Regions from separate parts of the Nocardiopsis sp. NPDC049922 genome, predicted to be linked through region 1. Evidence: riboswitches for the same ligand, from Rfam matches in the RefSeq annotation. Region 1 holds a riboswitch; each other region holds the start of a gene.
What was found. A riboswitch is a leader RNA that binds a small molecule or an ion and turns the genes downstream of it on or off. The one in region 1 is predicted to bind thiamine pyrophosphate.
Positions count from the first base shown of each region.

Region 1 (4,928 bases):
AGCTCCGTCCAGGTCCGGGTGTCCTGGCCGAAGGTCGGCTCGTCCAGCGTCAGGACGTCCGGCGCGTGCGCGGGGCCCGAGCTGAGCGCGGTGGCCACCGACAGCCGTCGCTTCTCCCCTCCGGAGAGGGTGTAGGGGTGCACGTCGGCGAGCCTGGTCAGCCGGAGCCGCTCCAGCAGCTCGTCGACCCACGCGTCGGCCGCGCCCCGGTCCATCCCCGCCCGCAGCGGGGCGAAGAGCAGCTCCTCGCGCACCGTGGGCGTGACGAACTGGTCCTCGGCGTGCTGGAAGACCGTGCCGACGTGCCGCGCCAGTCGGCGCGCGGGCCAGCGCCGCAGCGGGCGCCGGTCGACCTCGGCGAGCGGGCCGCGCGGGTGCACGGCGCCGCGGTACGGCTTACTCAGTCCGGCCAGCAGCATCAGCAGCGTCGACTTGCCCGCGCCGTTGGGCCCGGTCAGCGCGGTGGCGGTCCCGGCCTCGACGGCGAGGCCGACCCCCGCCAGCACGGTGCGCGGGGGCGCCGACCGCGCGCCCAGTTCGACCGGGGTGCGCGCGGCGACGCCGACCGCCTCGAGCAGCGTCGTGCCGCCGGGGGCCGGGGAGAGGTCGGGCTCGGGCTCGTTCCCGGGGATCCACACGCCCTGGTCGGCCAGGGCGCGTCCGTGCTCCGCGAAGACCGTCTGGGGCGCGCCGTCCGCGATCACTCCGCCGCCCGGTTCCAGGACGACCACTCGGTCGACCAGGTCCACGACGTCGGCCACGCGGTGCTCGACCAGGACGAGCGTCGCCTCGGTCTCGGCCAACAGCCGTTGGAGCACGCCGCGCACCAGTGCGGCGCCGGCCGGGTCCAGGTTGGCGGTCGGTTCGTCGAGCAGGAGCAGTCGCGGGCGCATGGCCAGCGCCCCGGCGATGACCAGGCGCTGCTTCTCGCCGCCGGACAGGGCCCCGGTCGAGTGGCGCCGCCCGTACGGGAAGCCGACCTCGGCCAGGGCGCCGTCGACGCGCGGCCAGATCCGGTCCGGGGCCGCGCCCAGGTTCTCCAACCCGAAGGCGACGTCGTCCCCGGCGCGGGCCATCACGAGCTGGGTCTCGGGGTCCTGGCTGACCAGGCCGACCACGCCCCGACGCCGGTCGGCGGGTTCGCCGTCCACCAGGAGCGTGCCCTCCTGGTCGCCGCTGATGGCGCTGTCGGCGCCGGTGAGCCCGGCGAGCGAGTGCAGCAGGGTCGACTTGCCCGCGCCCGAGGCGCCGAGCAGCAGCACACGTTCGCCGGGTTCGACCGTCAGGTCCACGCCGCGCAGCGCGTGCGCCCGGCGACCGGAGTGACGCCAGCCCCAACCGGAGAGTTCGACGCGCGCGCCGGGGCCTCCCGCCGTACGAGAGCCCACCCCGGTCAGCCCTTGGCCGACGGGAAGGGGGCCAGCGCGCCGGTCCGGGCGAGCGCCGTGGTGATGAGGCGGGCGCCGACACCGGCGATGACGGCGGCGCTGGCGATGACGATGAGGCCGTAGGCGAGCTTGAACTCCAGCGGCCAGGCGACGTTGTAGGTGATGTTGTCGCGGATGGCGGGGGAGATCCCGGCGACGGCTGCGGCGAGCACGGCCACGCCCATGCCCCAGCGGCGGTAGCCGAAGGCGAGGAAGACCAGCTCGGGCAGGATGCCCTGGAGGGTGCCGTCGAGGATCACCATGATCCCCCACTGGGTGCCGAGCACCGCCGAGACGGAGGCGGCGGCGATCGAGGTGAGGAGGGCGGCGCCGGGCCTGCGGATGATGAGTCCGCCCAGCACGCCGGAGATCAGCCACATGCCGTAGACGACGGCCTGTCCGGGCGGGAAGCCCACGAACAGCGGCGTGGTGACCGTCCACACGATGTTCCACAGCCAGAAGACAACGCCGATGGCGACGCCGATGACGGCGGCGACCACGATGTCGACCGTCCGCCAGCCGCGCAGCCGGGTGAGGACGTCCTGCCAGAAGCCGGACTTGGTGGTGTCGGTGCTCATTCCTGTCCCTTCGTCGGGTGACGAGGGGTCGCGGCCAAGAGCGCCTCCGGCCGCGCGCGGCGCGCACCGGACTCGTGCCGGTGCGCGGGACACACGCCACCGGCGGCGGTTCCTACGACTTCCTTCGCTGGCATGACCCAGATCAGGTGTGTAAGGGTCTGCGGCGACGGTGCCGCACTCTCAGCGCTCATGCGCTCCCCTGTCGGTTATGCACCATTATGCGGGACGTACTGCCTGGTGGTGACACGCACCACCCGGCACACGCCGCCAGCCGCCCCCGACGAGGGCCGCCCGTCGTCGCCGACGAACGCCCGCGAGCCCGGCCGCCACGGCGGTCCCGCGCTCCCCGGCGCCCCGCGGCACGCGTGCGCCGCGCTCCGGAAAAGCCACCCAGTTCACGGACCTCACAGCCGTCCCCGGCTTCAACCGCCCGCGGATCCCTCGCTCCGCGTGTCGCCCTCGGCTTCCCCAGCACCGCCGAGACCATCGGCATCCTCCGAGGGGTCCTCGTCTCCTGCGTCGCTGGCGTCCCCGGTGCCGCTCTGACCGCCCTCGGACGCCTCGGCACCCCCGGTGTCTCCCGTTTCTCCGCTGTTCTCGGTCTCCCCAGTGCTCTCTGAGGGCTCAGCACCACCAGCACCCTCCGCGAAATCAGCGTTGCCAGCACTTTCCGGGGGCTCGACACCACCAGCACCCTCCGTGGAACCAGCGTTGCCAGCACTTTCCGGGGGCTCAGCACCACCAGCACTTTCCGGATGCTCAGCGTTGCCAGCGTTCCCTGAGGGCTCAGCATCCCCAGGAGCCCCACCCTCGTCGAAAACCCCGCTCCTCTCGGCGCGCCCGGAATCACCGTCGCCCCCATCGTCGAACGGCTGGGCGTCCGGGGCGCCATAGGCCTCGGGCGAGGCCGCGAACCCCTCCGCCGGGAGCGACGCGGTCGCCCCGCTCATCGTGTCCCGCCAGATCGGGCCCGGCAGCGTCCCCCCGTAGACGATCCCGTAGTACCGGCCGCCGATGGTCACGCCCTGGAGCGGGTGCCGCTCGCCGCCGCGCACGTCGCCGACCGCGACCGCCGCCGCCAGGTTCGGCGTGTACCCCGCGAACCACGCGTAGGCGGCCCCGTCGGTCGTCCCCGTCTTGCCCGCCGCCGGACGGCCGATGCCCAGCCCGTTCGCGGTCCCGCCGTCGAACGGCTCCTGGAGGAGGTGGTTCACCCCGTCGGCCACCCGCTGGTCCACCGTGCGCTCGCACTCGGCCTCGACCGGGATCTCCTCGTCGTCGCCCGTACCCGACCGGTCGATGACCACGGCCGTGACCGGCACCGGCACGCAGTGCACTCCCCGGGCGGCGAACGTGGCGTAGGCGGCGGCCAGGGTCAGCGGTGAGACCTCCTGGTCCCCCAGCGTGAACGAGCTCCACACCCCCAGCGGCTCCCCGTCGGCCCGGTGCACACCCGCGCGCTCGGCCATCGTCGCCGTCTCGCACAGGCCCACCCTCCGCTGGAGCTGCGCGAAATAGGTGTTCACCGACCCCCGCGTCGCGCTGACCATGGTGTGCGACCCAGAAGAACCCTCCCCCACGTTGCGCACGTCCCACGGTTCCATCCGGCCGCCGTCACAGTTCCTCAGCCCGCTGATCGAGATGGTTCCGGGCGACCGAAAACTCGTCCCGTAGCCCATTCCGGCGTCCAGCGCGGCGGCGAGGGTGAACGTCTTGAACGTCGATCCCGCCTGGTAGCCGGTGGTGCCGCCGTCGCGCCGGTCCACCGCGAGGTTGATCGCGGTCGTGCCCGGGTCCGTCTCGTCGAACCCGTACCGCAGGTTCTGGGCGAGCGCCCGCACCCGCCCGGTCCCGGGCTCGACCACCGCCTCGGCGGCGAACCGCGTCGACCCGTCGCTCGGCACGTGCCGGTCGACCGCCTCCTGGGCCGCGGCCTGCGTCCGCGGGTCGAGCGTGGTCCGCACGCCGATGCCGCCCTGGCGCAGCACCGCCCGCCGCTCCTCCTCGGTGTCGCCGAGCACGTCCGTGCGCAGCAGCCAGCGCGTGACGTAGTCGCAGAAGAACGGATACGCGCTGTGGTAGCAGCTCCCGCCGCGCGGTGTCGGCGCCAGCCCGAGGTCCCGCGCCAGGTACCCGTCGGCCTCGGCCCGACTGATCCGCCCCACGGCCACCATCCGCTCCAGGACGAGGTCACGCCGCTTCCGGGCGGCCTCCGGGTTGGTCAGCGGGTCGTAGTAGGAGGGCGCCCGCACCAGGCCGACCAGCGTCGCCGCCTGCCCCGGGTCCAGGTCGGCGGCGGGCACCGAGAAGTACCGCCGCGCCGCGATCTCGATCCCGTGCGCGCCCGCGCCGAAGTAGGCGAGGTTGAGGTAGCCCTCCAGGATCTCGTCCTTGGTCAGCCGCCGCTCCAGACCCACGGCGTACCGAAGTTCGACCAGCTTGCGCGCCAGGCTGCGCTCGCTCGCCCGGGCCGCCTCCTCCTCGGTGTCCGCGGACTCGATGAGCAGGTTCTTCACGTACTGCTGGGTGAGCGTGGACCCGCCCTGCGTGTCGCCCAGGGCGGTGAGCAGCGCCGCCCGCAGGACACCGCGCGGGTCGAAGCCGTGGTGGTCGTGGAATCGGTCGTCCTCAATGGCGAGGAGGGCGGCGGGGACCCAGGGGCTGACCTCGTCGAGGGAGACCACCTCGCGCTCGCGTTCGGCGATCTCGGCGAACGGCCGCCCGTCGACGTCGGTGAGCACGACCCGCTCCGACAGGTGGGGCACCTCCAGGTCGGCGGGCATCGCCATGAAGAGCGCGGCGGTGTCGCGGCCGAGGACGCCCAGCGCCCCGGCCCAGGGCAGGACCAGGGCCGCCGCCAGCGCCCCGGCGAGCACCGACACACCGAGCAGTCGCGCCAGCGCGCGCGGCCTCACCGCGCGCG
Region 1 is NZ_JBFAME010000005.1:165,581-170,508, forward strand. It holds gene AB0I72_RS11825 (ABC transporter ATP-binding protein) at 1-1,388, opposite strand, end outside; gene AB0I72_RS11830 (ECF transporter S component) at 1,394-2,005, opposite strand; TPP riboswitch at 2,108-2,216, opposite strand; gene AB0I72_RS11835 (transglycosylase domain-containing protein) at 2,428-4,920, opposite strand.

Region 2 (4,928 bases), on a different contig from region 1:
GTCCATCACGCGCTGCTTCACCTCCGAGCAGCTCGCCGACACCCTGGCCGACGCCGGACTCGAACTGGAGTGGATCAAGCCGCGCACGGTGCTGTCGCCGTCCACGGTCGAGGGGATGCTCGCCCGCGACCCGAGGTCGATGAGCCGCCTGGTGGAGATGGAGACGCGGGCCACCGAGTCCGACGACTACGTGGGCGTGCACCTGCTGGCCAGCGCGCGCAAGCCGGGATAGGGCCCGGTACCCCCGGACCACGGGGGTGGCGCCCGGCGCGGGCGCCGCCCCCGTGCCGCGTCAGTCCGCCAGCGGCAGGTACACCCGGTTGCCCGAGGCCGCGAACTCCTCGGACTTGTCGGCCATGCCCCGCTCGATCGCCTCGACGGTGTCCAGGCCGTTCTCCTCGGCGTACCTGCGCACGTCCTGGGAGATCTTCATCGAGCAGAACTTCGGCCCGCACATGGAGCAGAAGTGCGCGGTCTTGGCCGGTTCGGCGGGCAGCGTCTCGTCGTGGAAGGACTGCGCCGTCTCCGGGTCCAGCGACAGGTGGAACTGGTCCTGCCAGCGGAACTCGAACCGCGCCTTGGACAGCTCGTCGTCCCACTCCTGCGCCCGGGGGTGGCCCTTGGCCAGGTCGGCGGCGTGCGCGGCGAGCTTGTAGGTGACCACACCGGTCTTGACGTCGTCCCGGTTGGGCAGGCCCAGGTGCTCCTTCGGGGTGACGTAGCACAGCATCGCCGTGCCGTGCCAGCCGATCTGGGCGGCGCCGATGGCGGAGGTGATGTGGTCGTAGCCGGGGGCGATGTCGGTGGCCAGGGGGCCGAGCGTGTAGAACGGCGCCTCGCCGCACAGCTCCTCCTCCAGGCGCACGTTCTCCGCGATCTTGTGCATCGGCACGTGGCCCGGTCCCTCGATCATCACCTGCACGTCGTGCGCGCGGGCGATGTGGGTGAGCTCGCCCAGGGTGCGCAGCTCGGCGAACTGGGCCTCGTCGTTGGCGTCGGCGATCGAGCCGGGCCGCAGACCGTCACCGAGGGAGAAGGTGATGTCGTACTCGCGCAGGATCTCGCAGAGTTCCTCGTAGTGGGTGTAGAGGAAGCTCTCCTTGTGGTGGGCCAGGCACCACGCGGCCATGATCGAACCGCCGCGCGAGACGATCCCGGTGACGCGCCGGGCCGCCAGCGGCACGTAGCGCAGCAGCACGCCGGCGTGGACGGTCATGTAGTCGACGCCCTGCTCGGCCTGCTCGATGATGGTCTCGCGGTAGATCTCCCAGCTCAGCTTGGTGGGGTCGCCGTTGACCTTCTCCAGGGCCTGGTAGATGGGGACCGTGCCGATCGGGACCGGCGAGTTGCGCAGGATCCGTTCGCGGGTCTCGTGGATGCGCCTGCCGGTCGACAGGTCCATCACGGTGTCGGCGCCCCAGCGGGTGGCCCACACCATCTTCTCGACCTCCTCGGGCACGGAGGAGGTGACCGCGGAGTTGCCGATGTTGGCGTTGATCTTCACCAGGAAGTTCTTGCCGATGATGGTCGGCTCGGACTCCGGGTGCCTGCGGTTGACGGGGATGACCGCGCGCCCGATCGCTATCTCCTGGCGCACGAACTCGGGGTCCATGTGCTCGCGGGCGGCCACGAACCGCATCTCGGGGGTGATGATCCCGGCCTTGGCGTAGGCCAGCTGGGTGACCGCTCCGTCGACGGGCTCGCGGGCGTCGATCCACTCCTGCCGCGTGCCGGGCAGGCCCCGGTGGACGTCGATGTCGGCGGTGGAGTCGGTGTACGGACCTGACGTGTCGTACAGGTCGAAGTGGCTGCCGTTGCTCAGTTCCACCCGGCGCTGCGGGACGCGGAGCGTGAAACCGGCGGGGTCGTCGATCTCACGGTAGACCTTCCGTGATCCCATGATGGGACCCGTGGTCACCTGGTGCTCGTCGGCGGTGGAACTCGTGGCGCGGCTGTCCGTAGCCGTCATGGCATGCCTCCCTACGTCGGAATTACCCGAACAGGTTCTGCGGTCGGCGACACCGTTGAGCCGCCCTCTCAGCCCGCCATGGCGCGAGCTCCCGCGGTATTCACATGTGCGCACGTCGGGGATGGGATGAGTGACGTGCGTGCGCCCCGTACGGGGCGCGTGGCCGTGTGGCCTCGCACACCATACACAGAGGTCCCCGGGCCGTGTCCAGCCGCCCCCGGGTCAGAAAAGTGTGTCCGGCGCGTCATCCTCCGTGGCGGACACGGGGGTGAGGAGTTCGGGGCCGTTGTTCTTGATGCTGTTGACGTCGGTGGAGACCTCGTCGATCGCGAACCGGTCGACCGGCGTCCCGGCCATGACGTGGGCGAGGTCGTCCGCGCCGGAGTCGGGGTCGAGCCAGGTCGCCCAGTCCCGCCGGGGGACGATGACGGGCATGCGGTCGTGGATGTGGGCGAGTCCGGGCGCGGCCTCGGTGGTGATGACCGCGCAGGTCCACAGCCAGGCGGCGGGGTCGTTCTCGTCGGCCTCCGGGTCGCGCCAGCGTTCGAAGATCCCGGCCAGGGCCAGCGGCTCGCGGTCGTCGTAGTGGACGGCGAACGGCTTCTTGGCGGATCGGGCCTTGCGCTTGCGGTGCTGGGGGTCGGTCGCGGGCGAGGTGCCCGCCTCGGCGCGGCCGTCGGCCCCGATGAGCTGCCACTCGTAGTAGGCGTCGGCGGGCAGCAGGCACCTGCGGCGGCGGAAGGCCGCGCGGAAGGCGGGCTTGTCGGCGACGGTCTCGCCGCGGGCGTTGATCATCCGGTAGCCGACGTTGCGGTCCTTGGCCCACGACGGGACCAGCCCCCAGCGCAGGGTGCGCAGGTGGCGCGGCCCGGCGGGCTCGTCGTCGGCCTCGGCGCCGCGCGGCGGCGGGCCGAGCACGGCGTACACCGGCTTGCCCGGGGAGACGTTGTAGTCCGGCGGCAGGTCGTGCAGCGGGGGCCACGCCCGGGGGTCGGCCTCCTCGGCGATCGTCTCCTCGGGGAGGTCGAAGGCGAGCTGGAGCTGGTGCACGTTCCGGGACTGGGCATAGCGACCGCACATGCGCACGATCCTACGGCCTGTCCCGCGCCTCCCCGAGGCCGCCGACCCGGTCACCGTGTTCGTCCAGGTCGCGCCTGCGTCGATGGGCGGTCTCGCGGGTCCGCCACGCCTGGACGAGACCGGCCAGCACCGCCAGACCGCCCAGGGGCACGAGGATCCAGGGCGCCCAGGTGTCGAGGGCGGTGAGCAGGAAGGCCCGGACGCGCGCCTGTTCGGCGAGGGTGGTCACCTGCCCCTCGGACAGGGTGAGCTCGGCCGACAGCAGCCCGACCTCGCCGCCCCCTCCGCGCGGGCGGAGGCGCTCGGCGCGGGTCTCCTGGGCGTTGACGACCAGGCCGCTGACGGGCTCGACCCAGTAGGTGCGGGTGATCTCCACCCAGCGCGCCGCCGTGACGGTGCCCTCGGCGTCGGCCGTGAACAGCGCCGCGGGCACCGACCGGGCGGAGTCGGGAACCTGGGTGGCGTCGATCGTCTGGACGTAGCGGCGGACGGGGATCCCGGCGACCTGGTCGGCGCCGTCGTACTCCAGGAGCGGGGCCGAGCGGACCTCGGCGTCGTAGTGGGTGACGTCCTCGGCGGGGGCGCCCGCGGGCCAGTGGAGGACGAGCCCGGCCTGCCGGATGGCCCGGTCGCCGTTGACGTGCTCGCCGCAGCAGTTGACGGCGCGGCCGGTCACGCGGTCGACGATGACGCGGCGGCTCCAGTGGTCGATCATCCGCTCGGGGGTCGAGACGTCCACGGACATCTCCCACGCCGACCAGTCGCCGCCGTGCGGGGTGGCGTCGATCCGGGTGACCCGCCGGACCTCGACGCCCTGCCGCAACGACCAGGTGGCCGCGTCGAGGTAGGCGGCGTCCTCGTCGACCATCCGGAGTTCGAACTCGGCGGATGCGGGCAGGAGTGCGACGCGGTCGTGCACGTAGAGGGGCAGGAGGGCGGCCAGCGTCAGCAGGAAGGCGCCCAGGGCGACGAGGAAGGTCCCCCGGGACGCCTCAACCGGTGCGCTCATGTGCGGGCCTCCTCGACGTCGGCGTCCGGCGCGGGCGCGGATCCGTTCCCGTGCCCGTTGGCGGCGGCCGTCCCGGCCGGGTACGCGGGCTGGTCGAACGGCACGGCGCGACGCCCTTCGGCGGCCCGGCCCCGGGCCGTGACGGGCTCGGGGCCGTCCTCCCCGCGCTGGCCGAGCGCGAGGACGAGCCGGGTCAGGGCGGGCAGGCACAGCGCCTGGGCGACCCAGCCGCGCAGCGCTCCCCCGAACACCTCCGTGACGTCGTGGAAGGGCATGTACAGCGCGAGGTGCGTGCCGACGGCCATCGCCACCCCGGCCAGGGCGAGCGAGACCGCGACCGTCCACGGACCGGCCAGGTGGGGCAGCGCGCGCCCGCCGAGCGACGGCCGCCCCGGCCGGGCGTGCCGCAGCCCCTTGGGCGCCCGTCGGCCGAGCCACCAGACGCACAGCAGGATCACCCCGACCACGGCGGCTCCGGCCGCGCCCGCCACCCACACGCCGTAGGCCAGGCCGAGGGGCAGGACCGCCCACCGACTCAGCCAGCCGGGTCCGGCGGCGGGCAGCGGGCGTCCGCCGCGTCCCGTCGATCCGGCCGCGCGCGCGAGCGGGCCCGCGAGCCTGGCGGGCACGAGCCGCCGGGGCCACACCGCCAGGACCACCAGGAGCCCGGCCAGCCCGGCGCCGACCGCGAGCGTGGCCTGGTAGGAGGTGTCGGGCACATAGGTCAGCGTCACCGTGCCCCGGCTGCCCGCCGGGAGCACCCAGCCCTGCTTCCAGCCCTCCAGCCGGACCGGCTCCAGCGTCCCCTCGGTGCCGGACAGGGTCGCCTCCCAGCCCTCGTTGAAGTTCTCGTTGACGACGAGCAGGCTC
Region 2 is NZ_JBFAME010000009.1:274,685-279,612, forward strand. It holds gene AB0I72_RS18655 (methyltransferase) at 1-232, shown strand, start outside; gene thiC (phosphomethylpyrimidine synthase ThiC) at 293-1,969, opposite strand; TPP riboswitch at 1,961-2,074, opposite strand; gene AB0I72_RS18665 (SOS response-associated peptidase) at 2,192-3,049, opposite strand; gene AB0I72_RS18670 (DUF3068 domain-containing protein) at 3,060-4,058, opposite strand; gene AB0I72_RS18675 (alpha-(1->3)-arabinofuranosyltransferase) at 4,055-4,928, opposite strand, start outside.
Region 2: linked by a shared signal. The riboswitch ahead of thiC (phosphomethylpyrimidine synthase ThiC) and the one ahead of AB0I72_RS11830 (ECF transporter S component) in region 1 are both predicted to bind thiamine pyrophosphate.

Region 3 (4,928 bases), on a different contig from region 1:
GTTCGGCGGCGTCGAGCAGCTCCACCGGGTCGGGCAGGAGGGTGTGCTCGTCCGCGACGACCTCCAGCTTGACCCAGTCGGTTCCCAGGGCCTCCCGACCGAGGCGGGCGGTGCGCACGGCGTCGGCGGCGGTGAAACAGCCCGCGGTGTTGGGCAGGGGGCGGATCTTGTTCCGGGTCAGGACGTCCCACACCGACCCCTGGGCGCCGGGCGTCACCCGGCGCATCGCCACGGTGGTCAGCTCGGTCCCCGACGTGACGAGCGCCTCCTCCAACACCTCCATCGACGGGGCGCCGCCGGTGCCGGTGATGAGCCGGGAGCCGAAGGAGACGCCGTCGATCACCAACGGGTCGTCCACGGTGTCGGTCATGGTCAGCCTCCCTGCACTGCGGTCAGGACGTCCACGCGGTCGCCGGAGCCCAGGGGCGTGTCGGCCCAGGCGGTCCGGCGCACCACCTCGTCGTTGACGGCCACGGCGATGCCGCCCGGGACCTCCCCGCCCGCCGGTGCGGCCAGGTCGCGCACGACCGCGGCGACGGTGGCGTCCTCGGCGACCTCGCGCCGGTCGCCGTTGATGATCAGTTCCACTGCTTCTCCCACGTGCTCGTGTGGCCGCCGCCCAGCTCGCGGTCGGCGGCGAAGGCGCGCGCGTACTCCGGCAGGGCGCCGCCGGTGAGGGCCTCGGCCATGACCTCGCCGGTGACCGGGGTCAGCAGGACGCCGTGCCGGTAGTGACCGCCCGCCAGGTGCACACCGGGGATCCGGGTGGGGCCCAGGAGCGGTTCGTTGTCGGGTGAGCCCGGGCGCAGGCCGACGCAGGTCTCGGTGACCTCCAGTTCGGTGACGCCCGGGACGAGTTCGCGCGCGTCCCGCAGGACCCGCCACAGCCCCCCGGCGGTCAGCGCCGTGTCGTAGCCCAGCTCCTCCTGGGTGGCGCCGACGATGACCTCCCCGTCCTCGCGCGGCACGAGGTAGACGGGGAAGCCGCGGACCAGCCCCCGGACCGTGCGCCCGACGATGGGCGGCTCCCCGGCGGGCGGGCGCATCCGCAGCAGCTGGCCCTTGACCGGGCGCAGGTGCGGCACCACCGGCTCGGGGACGGTGATCCGGTCGTTCCAGCACCCCGCCGCCAGGACCACCTGGTCGGTGGGCAGGACGTCGCCGTCCGCCAGGCGCACGCCCAGGGGCGCGCCGCCGGGGCCGCCGTCGGTGACCTCCTCGACCCGGTCGGCCAGCTCGGCCACGCCCGCCCGTACGCCCGCCACGGCCAGAGCCCGCAGCACCATCCGGGGGTCCACCGAGTGGTCGTCGGGGGCGTGCAGGCCACCGCGCACGGACGGAGCGAGCATGGGTTCCAGGCGTCGGCACTCACGGCTGGTCAGGCGCTCGCCGGCGACGCCGATGCGCCGCTGGAGGTCCTGGAGGTCGCTGAGGACGGCGAGGTCGTCGCGGTCGAAGGCGACCAGGAGCGTGCCGGTGGTGTGGTAGCCCACCCGCACGCCGCTCGCCCGCTCCAGCTCGGCGACGAAGTCGGGGTACATGCCCGTCGACCGGACGCCGAGTTCGACCAGTCGCTCCTCGCCGAACGCCGCCTCGGTGGCGGGGGTGAGCATGCCCGCGGCGACCACGGAGGAGGCCCGGGCGCGGGTGGGACGGCCGACGGGGTCGGGTTCGACGAGGGTGACGGACAGTCCGCGCTGGGCGGCGCGCCAGGCGGTGACCCGCCCGACGAGGCCGCCGCCGACCACGACCACCCGGTCGCCGTCATTGGTAGGACGACTCGCCGCGGAGCGGGGCTCGTTCGATGTGCGCATGGCGCTGGGTTCCACTCCCTTCGCCGGTATGACCCGGATCAGGTTCGTGCGGTCGGAGGCCGGATCAGCCTCCCTCTCAGCCGGGTCCACCCGGCTCCCGCGGGACGTTCGCTTCCGGGTTCATCCTAGATCAACCCGGTTCGGGGGTGGTGACGGGGATCTCGCGGGTACGCGCCGAGCACTCCCGACGAAGGTGTCCGGGCCCCTCGCCCGTGTGGCAGATTGGAGACGTGACACAACGCGAATCCGACATCGACGCACTGGTCGGCGAGTGGCTGACCCTCAGGCAGGCGGCGGCGCCGCTGGGCGTGAGCCCGAACCGGATCAAGCAGCTGATCCGGGAGAACCGCATGATGGGCGTCGTCCGCTCCGGAGAGCTGTCCATTCCGGCCGCGTTCCTGGACGGGGACGACCTCGTCAAGGGCCTGCCGGGGACACTGGTGCTGCTCAGCGACGCGGGCTTCTCCACCGAGGACGCCCTGCGCTGGCTGTTCACGCCCGACGACACGCTGCCGGGCACGCCGATCCAGGCCATGCGCGAGAACCGGGGCACCGAGGTCCGTCGCCGGGCGCAGAGCCTGGCCTTCTGAGGGGCGCGCCGTGGGGGGCCGCCCCTTGGGCGCACCACGGCACAGGCCCTAGGCTGGGCGGCGTGAGGACCAGCCACGGAACCAGCCTGCGCAAGCGCCTGGACGCATCCCTTCTGTACCTGTGCACCGACGCCCGGCGCGAGCGCGGCGATCTCGCCGAGTTCGCGGACGCCGCCCTCGCCGGGGGCGCGGACATCATCCAGCTCCGCGACAAGGGCCTGGAGGCGCGCGAGGAGATCGCCGCCCTGGAGGTGCTCAGGGAGGCCTGCGAGCGGCACGGATCCCTGCTCGCCGTCAACGACCGGGCCGACATCGCCCGCGCGGTGCGCGCCGACGTCCTGCACCTGGGCCAGCGCGACCTGCCCGTCCCCATGGCCCGGGACATCATCGGCGCGGACCCGATCATCGGCCGCTCCAACAACGACATCGACGCCGCGACCGACTCCGCCGCCGAGCTCGGCAGCGACTACTTCTGCGTGGGCCCGACCTGGGCGACCCCCACCAAGCCGGGGCGGCCCGCCGCCGGGCTGGAGCTGGTCGAGCGGGCCGCCGCGCTGGACACGGACAAGCCGTGGTTCGCCATCGGCGGGATCGACCAGTCCAACATCGACCGCGTGCTCGACGCCGGGGCCCGCCGGGTCGTGGTCGTCCGCGCGATCACCGAGGCGGAGGACCCCCGGGCGGCCGCCGCCGAGCTGCGCGCCCGTCTGGCCGCCCGCGCCTAGCGGTCCCCCGCGGCGTCACACGGCGACGTGCGACAGGGCGCTCGGGTGGCGCCGCAGGAACCCCTCGATGGACTGGGCCGGGTGCCCGGTCAGCTTCGGAACGGTGGGCGCGACCACGTCCATCTCCCCGGTGGCGATCGCCGCGTAGGACGACGCCCACCCCTCGATCGCCCACTCGGGCGCCCCGCTGGACCGGCGCGACTCCAGCGCCTCCTCCCACGTCTCCGGCACGTACCGGACGGCGCGGCCGGTCAGGGAGGAGAGTTTGTCCACGGTGGCGCCCAACGTCAGCGCCTCCGGGCCGGTGACGTCGTGGGTCGCGTTGTCGGACACGGCGATCACCGCCGGGTCGGTCAGCACGGCGGTCGCCACGTCCGCCACGTCGTCGCGCGACACCCAGGCGACCCGGCCGTCACCGGCGGGCCCGCGCACCACACCGTGCTCGTCCGCCCAGCGCGGCAGCAGGTCCAGGTACAGGCTGGGTCTCAGGAAGGTGTGCGCCACCCCGGACATCCGGATGTGCGCCTCGGTGAAGAAGTGCGTCCGGGCGAAGGTGAACGTGGCGGCCGGCCCGGCGCTGAGGAACGACAGGTAGACGATCCGCGACACCCCCGCCTTGACCGCCGCGTCCACCGCGCTCGTGTGCGCGTCGATCCGGTCCTCCGACTCGGTCGCCGACACGAGGAACAGCGTGTCCACCCCGCGGCAGGCGCGCTCGAAGTCGGTGGTGTCCTCGTAGGCCGCCATCGCCGCGCTGCTGCCCGGGTACTCCGGCGCCCGGTTGATGTCGCGGACGATGAGCCGCTGCGCCATCCCGAGCCGTGCGATCCGGGCCGCGACGCGTCCGCCGACGGCCCCGGTCGCCCCGGTCACCCCTATGGTGTGGTTTGTCATCTGATCGTCGCCCATGACACCCCATCCTGAGGGATCGGAACGGGCCGGGCGCCGAACGGCACGCGCGTTTTTGCGGCTTCCGGTCAGCGGGTGGTGCGCTCTTGGTCCTCGTCTCCGGAGGGCGCGGTGGCCGCCTCCCGGAGGGGACGCCGGTAGGACAGGCGGCGCAGCAGCACCTCGGCGGGACCGCGGCGGCCCGTGCGCTCCAGCGCGTAGGCGAACACCACGGTCACCAGCCACACCCCGGCCGCGAACAGGAACATGCTCCACGACGTCAGGTGCGCGGCCAGCCCCAGACCCCACGCGGCCAGCAGCGGCGCGCACAGCACCGACTGCGCGAGGTAGCACGAGAGCGAACGCCGCCCGGTGGCGGTCAGCGCGGTCAGCACCACGCCGGGCTCGCGCCCGCGCCGCTGGATCCGGTGGGCGATGAGCGCGATCAGCGCGACGTAGCCCAGGCCGCCCATCATGCCGGTGGTGACGTCCAGCATGGACAGCGCGTCGCCCGGAGACCAGTCCAGGACCCCGATCTGCGTCAGCGCCGTCGGGGCGCCGCCCAGCCAGCCCGCGGCGATGCCGCCGAAGGCGACCCGGCGCAGCAGGACGAGGTGGCGTCCGGGCTCCTCCAGGATCCGGCGGCGCGCGGCCCAGAACCCGAGCAGGATCGCGGTGGGGACCACCATCCCCAGCACGCCCTGGCCGAGGACGATCAGGGGCCAGGCGGTGATGCGGCCCAGGGCGGCGCCGAGCAGGGAGGGGTTCCCGATGTTCTCGGCCAGCGAGCCCATGAAGTCCGCCGCCGAGCCCTCCCCACCGGACTGCGACAGCGCGAGCGGCAGGAGACTGAGGACCGACAGCAGCGCCAGGACGCCCGTGATCGCCCCGGCCCACACCAGCAGGGTGGT
Region 3 is NZ_JBFAME010000018.1:72,924-77,851, reverse strand. It holds gene AB0I72_RS25175 (thiazole synthase) at 1-370, opposite strand, end outside; gene thiS (sulfur carrier protein ThiS) at 373-588, opposite strand; gene thiO (glycine oxidase ThiO) at 579-1,814, opposite strand; TPP riboswitch at 1,812-1,925, opposite strand; gene AB0I72_RS25160 (Rv2175c family DNA-binding protein) at 2,045-2,404, shown strand; gene thiE (thiamine phosphate synthase) at 2,467-3,129, shown strand; gene AB0I72_RS25150 (SDR family oxidoreductase) at 3,145-4,038, opposite strand; gene AB0I72_RS25145 (DUF418 domain-containing protein) at 4,107-4,928, opposite strand, start outside.
Region 3: linked by a shared signal. The riboswitch ahead of thiO (glycine oxidase ThiO) and the one ahead of AB0I72_RS11830 (ECF transporter S component) in region 1 are both predicted to bind thiamine pyrophosphate.